DNA from 2 places in the Streptomyces sp. NPDC093089 genome. Region 2 is predicted to be linked to the other one. Evidence: riboswitches for the same ligand, from Rfam matches in the RefSeq annotation. Region 2 holds a riboswitch; the other holds the start of a gene.

Region 1 (3,401 bases), on a different contig from region 2:
GACGACCTGGCGGACGTGATCCCCGGCCGCATCAGCAAGATCCCCGGCGTCGAGGCCACGGACACCCACGTGGCGTTCCGCACGTACTCCCAGCACGACCTGGAGGCGGCCTTCGCCATCGGTCTGGAGTCCTGAGCGCCGGACCGCGGGACACGTGAAGGGGGCCTCCCGGACGGGAGGCCCCCTTCACCCGTACGAGTGATAGATCAGCCGCGGTCCGGGACGCAGCGGCCGTCCTCGGTGCGGTACTTCCACTGCGCGCCGTCCCGGACGAGCTCCTTCACGGCACCGACGAACCGCTCCACGTGCTCGTCCGGCGTACCGGCGCCGAAGCTCACCCGGATGGCGTTGAGCGAACGCTCGCCGGGCGCGGCCTCCGGGGCGCCGCACTCGCCCGGGTCCTGCGGGTCGCTGCCGAGCAGGGTGCGGACCAGCGGGTGGGCGCAGAAGAGGCCGTCGCGGACGCCGATGCCGTACTCGGCGGAGAGCGCGGCGGCGAAGTGGGAGCTGTTCCAGCCCGCCACGACGAAGGAGATGACGCCCACGCGCGGCGCGTCGTCGCCGAAGAGCGAGAGCACGCGCACCTCGGGCACCTCGGCCAGGCCCGCGCGGACCGTGTCGATCAGGTGCTGCTCGCGGGCGACGAGGGAGTCGAAGCCGGCCTCGGTGAGCGCCTTGCAGGCGGAGGCGATCGAGTAGACGCCGATGACGTTCGGCGAACCGGCCTCGTGCCGGGCCGCGGTGGTGTGCCACTCCACGTCCACACCACCGTCGGCCCGGCGGGCCACCTTGCGGGAGGCGCCGCCGCCCGCGAGGTAGGGCTCGGCGTCCCCCAGCCAGTCGGCGCGGCCGGCGAGGACGCCGGAGCCGAAGGGCGCGTACAGCTTGTGCCCGGAGAAGGCGACCCAGTCGACGTCCAACTCCCGCACGGAGACCGGGTGGTGGGGTGCGAGCTGGGCGGCGTCGAGCACGATCCGGGCGCCGTGGGCGTGCGCGGCGGCGGCGAGTTCCCGCACCGGCCACAGCTCCCCGGTGACGTTGGACGCGCCGGTGACGCAGACCAGCGCGGGACCGTGAGGATCGCGGTCGGCGAGGGCGCGCTCCAGGGTCTCGACCGCCTCGGCCGGGGTGCGCGGCGCGTTGAGGTAGGTGACGCGGGCGTCGCGCCAGGGCAGCAGCGAGGCGTGGTGCTCGGTCTCGAAGACGAAGACCTCGCAGTCGGCGGGGAGCGTGGCGGCGAGCAGGTTCAGCGAGTCGGTGGTGGAGCGGGTGAACACGACCTGGTCGCCGGGACGGCAGTCGAGGAACTCGGCGACGGTGGCGCGGCTGTTCTCGAAGAGGTCGGTGGAGAGCTGGGAGAGGTAGCCGGCGCCGCGGTGGACGCTGCCGTAGTAGGGGGCGTACGCGGCGACGTCGTCCCAGACCCGCTGGAGGGCGGGGGCGCTGGCCGCGTAGTCGAGCGCCGCGTAGGTCACCTCGCCGCCGGTGACGAGCGGGACGGTGACGTCCCGGCCGAGGACGGGCAGCGGGGCCGCGCAGCAGGGGTCGGCGGACTCGGCGGCGACGGAATCGACGGTGGCGGCGGCGGTGTTCGGGCGTGCGGACATGGCGGTATCTCCCGGCGGGCGGTGCGGAATGGCTTCGGTGATCCCGTACGCGGCCGGATCGGCGGGGTACGGGTGATGCCTCGGAGGCGACGGGGGACGCACGCCGGTACGCGGGTACGCGGAAGTGACCCTGTTCCGAGGGTGAAGAAAGGGGCGGATTCGCCCTATCGCATTCGCTTGCTCACGGAAAACGCTCCTCGAGAGACCAGGACCCCTGGTGTTCGAGGGGTCCGCGCTTGCCGTAGACCTCGCTGCCTACGGCCTGGTCATCACCCGGGGCACCCCGCCACGGACGGAGGGTTGCCGGACAGCAAGCCGGGGCCTAAACGCTGTCACTCGTGACCTGGAAAGCATCCTGCCACATGATCGCCGATGCGCAAGACCCCGGTCCGCATGGCGGACCGGGGTCGTACGACCGAAGGCGGCGGCCGTCAGGCGTTGCTGGCCGCGATCCAGCGCTCCAGGCTCCGACGGGCCGCGCCGGAGTCGATCGACTCGGCGGCCTTCGCCATGCCCGCGGACAGCTGCTCCGCCAGGGTGCCCCGGCCGGGCTCCAGGGCGGTCAGCGCCGCCGCCGCGTTGAGCAGCACCGCGTCCCGGACCGGACCGGTCTCCCCCGCGAGCAGCCGACGGGCCACGTCGGCGTTGTACGAGGCGTCCGCGCCGCGCAGGGCCTCCAGGGGCACGAGCTCGATGCCGACGTCCCGCGGGTCGAAGCGCTCCTCGGCGACGGCGCCGTCCCGGACCACCCAGACCCGCGAGGTGGCGGTGGTCGTCAGCTCGTCCAGGCCGTCGTCGCCGCGGAAGACCAGGGCGGAGTTGCCGCGCTCGGCGAGGACTCCGGCCACGATCGGCGCCATGCGCGGGTCGGCGACCCCGACGGCCTGGGCCTTCACCTTGGCCGGGTTGGTCAGCGGACCGAGGACGTTGAAGGTCGTCCGGATGCCCAGCTGGCCGCGCGCCGCGGCGACGTGCCGCAGCGACGGGTGGAACTTCACCGCGAAGCAGATGGTGATGCCTGCTTCCTCGGCGACCTCGGCGACCCGCTGCGGGGTGAGGTGCAGGTTGATGCCGAGCTTCTCCAGGACGTCGGAGGAGCCGGAGGCGGAGGACGCGGCGCGGTTGCCGTGCTTGACGACCTTCGTGCCCGTGCCGGCGACCACGATCGACGCCATGGTGGAGATGTTCACCGTCTTGGCGCCGTCGCCGCCGGTGCCGACGATGTCCACGGCGGGACCGGGCACCTCGATCACGTTGGCGTGCGCGTACATGGTCCGCACGAGGCCGGCGATCTCCTGGACGGTCTCGCCCTTGGCCCGCAGCGCCACCATGAAGCCGGCGATCTGGGCGTCGGTCGCCTCGCCGCTCATGATCAGGTCCATCGCCCAGGCCGTGTCGTCGGCGGTGAGGTCCCTGCCGTCGAGCAGGCCGTTCAGGAGGACGGGCCAGGAGCGGCCCGCCGACGTAGGTCCTCCAGCGGGGGTCGCAGCGCTCATGGCAGCTCCTGATGATCGTGACGGGTACGGACCCACCCTATCGAGCCGGGGGGACGGCAAAGAGCCCCGTCCATCGAATGGACGGGGCTCTCGCCGTGGCGACCTTCAGGAAGTCAGGAGGTCAAGGTGATCAGTGGTGGCCGTGGCCGCTCTGGATCTCCTTGTACTCCTCGGCCGTCGGCTTGGCGATCTGGCTGTCGCCGCCGTAGTAGCCCTTGTTGAGCTTGACCCGGAGCTTCTCCAGGGCACCGACCTTGCGCTCCACGCCGTTCTCGTCGACGGCCGGCGGAAGCTCCGC
Region 2 (3,401 bases):
CGGCAAAAGGCGCAGAACGTACACAACGCGCAGGCACTTTGGCTGCTTCTTGTCGCGCGGGGACGCTTTCTCATATGCGTCCGGCATGAGCAGCGGAGGGGACTTCCCCAACTCTACCCCGCTCAACCATGCAGAATTGCCCCTTCCGCTTATAGGCGCGGAAGGGGCAATTCAAGGAAGACGGGACGCGGAACGGCTCAGCAGCCGCCGGCCACCGCGGGGATGATCGAGACTCCGGCGCCGGCCGGGGTGGCCGTCTCCAGGCCCTGCTCGAAGCGCACGTCGTCGTCGTTCACGTAGACGTTGACGAAGCGGCGGAGCTTGCCCTGGTCGTCCAGGACGCGGGCGGCGATGCCGGTGTGGTTCTTCTCCAGGTCCGCGATGACCTCGGCGAGGGTCGCGCCCTCGGCCTGGACCTCGGACTGACCGCCCGTGTAGGTGCGGAGGATGGTGGGGATGCGGACGTTCACGGCCATGTCTTCGTAACCTTTCGGAGGACCGGAAAGCGGGCGGGCTCAGACCGCCAGGCCGGCGTCGCGGAACGCGTCCAGGCTCGGGCGGATGGTGACGGTCGCCTGAGAGGTGTCGGCCACCGCGTCCAGGGTCTTGAGTCCGTCACCCGTGTTGAGGACGACGGTGGTCAGCTCGGGGTCGATGAGACCCGCCTCGACGAGCTTCTTCGTGACGCCGACGGTCACGCCGCCCGCGGTCTCGGCGAAGATGCCCTCCGTCTGCGCGAGCAGCTTGATCGCGTCCACGACCTGCTCGTCGTTCACGTCCTCCACGGCACCGCCGGTGCGGCGGGCGATGTCGAGGACGTACGGGCCGTCGGCCGGGTTGCCGATGGCGAGCGACTTGGCGATCGTGTTCGGCTTCTGCGGGCGGACCACGTCGTGGCCGGCCTTGAAGGCGACGGAGACCGGGGAGCAGCCCTCGGCCTGGGCGCCGAAGATCTTGTACGGCTTGTCCTCGACGAGGCCCAGCTTGATGAGCTCCTGCAGACCCTTGTCGATCTTCGTGAGCTGGGAGCCGGAGGCGATCGGGATGACGAGCTGGTCGGGGATGACCCAGCCGAGCTGCTCGCAGATCTCGTACGCCAGCGTCTTGGAGCCCTCGCCGTAGTACGGGCGGAGGTTGACGTTCACGAAGCCCCAGCCCTCGCCGAGCGGGTCGCCGATGAGCTCCGAGCAGAAGCGGTTGACGTCGTCGTAGTTGCCCTCGATGGCGACCAGGTCGCCGCCGTAGACACCGGCCATGACGACCTTGCCCTGCTCCAGGTCGTGCGGGATGAAGACGCAGGAGCGGAAGCCGGCGCGGGCGGCGGCGGCGCCGACGGCGCCGGCCAGGTTGCCGGTGGACGAGCAGGAGAGGGTGGTGAAGCCGAAGGCGCGGGCGGCTTCGATGGCCTGCGCGACGACCCGGTCCTTGAAGGAGTGGGTCGGGTTGCCGGAGTCGTCCTTGACGAACAGCTTGCCGGGGGCGACGCCGATCTCGCGGGCGAGGTTGTCGGCCTGGACGAGCTTGGTCCAGCCCGGGTTCAGGTTCGGCTTCTCGGCGACGTCGGCCGGGACGGGCAGCAGCGGGGCGTAGCGCCAGATGTTGGCGGGGCCGGCCTCGATCTGCTTGCGCAGCGCCTCGGGGTCGCCGGTGGGGAGGTCGTACGCGACTTCGAGGGGCCCGAAGCAGAGTTCGCAGGCGAAGATCGGACCGAGCGGGAAGACCTCACCGCATTCGCGACAGGAGAGCCCGGACGCGGGACCGAGGTCGACGGTGGTGGAGGCGACAGTCTGTACAGCCATGGAGGCGAGGCCCTTTCTCCTCATCTTTCCCATGACGAATTTTTCGTCATGAGACGGATTTGGCACCTTCCCTAGCCGGGGACCTCGCTGGAGGACGAGACAAACCGACTGGAGGGTTGCCGGGGCTTCAACGGGCCGTTTCCCTCTGCCCCTCTGGATGAGCGGTATTCGATTGTGAAGCGCGGTGGACTTCGTTCCTGCGCTCCGACGCGGTCGGCACCCCGACGTGCATCGGGGATCCGCGTTGTTCAAGACTGTAACCGAAGGCCCGGATGCTTGGACCGGCCGTCCGTAACGCGAGATGGAGATCACGTGCTGGAAGAGGTGGAGCGCTGGCTGGACCGCCGGTCCTGGTCCGTGGAGGACCGGCCGCTGGAGCGCATCCTCGCCGCCAAGCGCAACACGAGGGTCAGCGTCGTGCTGCCCGCGCTGAACGAGGAGGCGACGGTCGGGGACATCGTCGCCGTGATCCGCCGCGAGCTGATGTCGGAGGCGGTGCCGCTCGTCGACGAGCTGGTGGTGATCGACTCGGGCTCCACGGACCGCACGGCGGAGGTCGCTGCGGCGGCCGGGGCGCGGGTGGTCGCGCGGGACGCGATCCTGCCCCGGATACCGGCGGTCCCCGGCAAGGGCGAGGTCCTGTGGCGGTCGCTCATGGTGACGAGCGGGGACGTCGTGTGCTTCGTGGACGCGGACCTGCGGGACTTCTCCGCGGACTTCGTCACCGGGATCGTGGGCCCGCTGCTCACCGACCCGGACGTCGACTTCGTGAAGGCGATGTACGACCGCCCGTTCGGGGACGCCCCTGGTCAGGGCGGCCGGGTCACCGAGCTGGTGGCGCGCCCCCTGCTCAACCTCCACTGGCCGCAGCTGGCCGGCTTCGTGCAGCCCCTCGGCGGCGAGTACGCGGCGCGGCGCTCGCTCCTCGAACGGCTGCCGTTCCCCGTCGGCTACGGAGTGGAGTTGGGGCTGCTCGTCGACGCGCTGCACACGGTCGGCCTGGACGCGCTCGCCCAGGTGGACGTCGGGGTGCGCAAGCACCGGCACCAGGACGGTCGGGCGCTCGGCCGGATGGCCGCCGCGATCTACCGGACGGCGCAGCTCCGGCTCTCCCGGGGCCACCTCGTACGGCCCCGGCTCACCCAGTTCGAGCGCGGCGAGAAGGGCTTCGAGCCGCGCACGTACGCCGTGGACACGGAGGAACGCCCCCCGATGGCCGAGATCACGGAGTACGCGCGGCGCCGGGTGGCCTGACGGCCGGGGCGGGCGCGCGGCGCCGGGTGGCCTGACGGCCGGGGCGGGCGCGCGGCGCCGGGCGGCTTCACCGCGTGGCGCAACACCCTACGATGATCCGCTTTGCCTACATTGCCCTGTTATGCGCTTCAGACGACACCACCTGGGCAGAGTGCTGGCGGCCATCGGCCTGACGGCGGGTTCGCTCGTGTTCACGGCGGCCGGACCGGCCGCCGCGGACGTGGTCGAGCCCTTCGGCAAGCGGTACGAGGAGACGCTGCACGGCGACTTCACCACCCTCGGCAACACGGTCACGGCCTGTCCCACGACCCCCGCCTGCGCCGCCTCCCCCGCTCCCCCGGCCCCCGG

Evidence for each region. Region 2 has a riboswitch for S-adenosylmethionine ahead of thrC (threonine synthase). Riboswitches for the same ligand answer to the same signal wherever they lie in the genome.
Region 1: linked by a shared signal. The riboswitch ahead of ACIQFX_RS13355 (aminotransferase class V-fold PLP-dependent enzyme) and the one ahead of thrC (threonine synthase) in region 2 are both predicted to bind S-adenosylmethionine.

Annotation. Positions count from the first base shown of each region.
Region 1 covers NZ_JBIVPA010000005.1:138,230-141,630, reverse strand. Annotated here, with positions in the region: gene ACIQFX_RS13360 (Lrp/AsnC family transcriptional regulator) at 1-135, shown strand, start outside; gene ACIQFX_RS13355 (aminotransferase class V-fold PLP-dependent enzyme) at 207-1,607, opposite strand; SAM riboswitch class IV at 1,835-1,951, opposite strand; gene trpD (anthranilate phosphoribosyltransferase) at 2,039-3,103, opposite strand; gene ACIQFX_RS13345 (cytochrome bc complex cytochrome b subunit) at 3,234-3,401, opposite strand, start outside.
Region 2 covers NZ_JBIVPA010000021.1:24,337-27,737, reverse strand. Annotated here, with positions in the region: gene ACIQFX_RS35610 (MoaD/ThiS family protein) at 198-476, opposite strand; gene thrC (threonine synthase) at 516-1,823, opposite strand; SAM riboswitch class I at 1,817-1,963, opposite strand; gene ACIQFX_RS35600 (glucosyl-3-phosphoglycerate synthase) at 2,112-3,053, shown strand; gene ACIQFX_RS35595 (hypothetical protein) at 3,175-3,401, shown strand, end outside.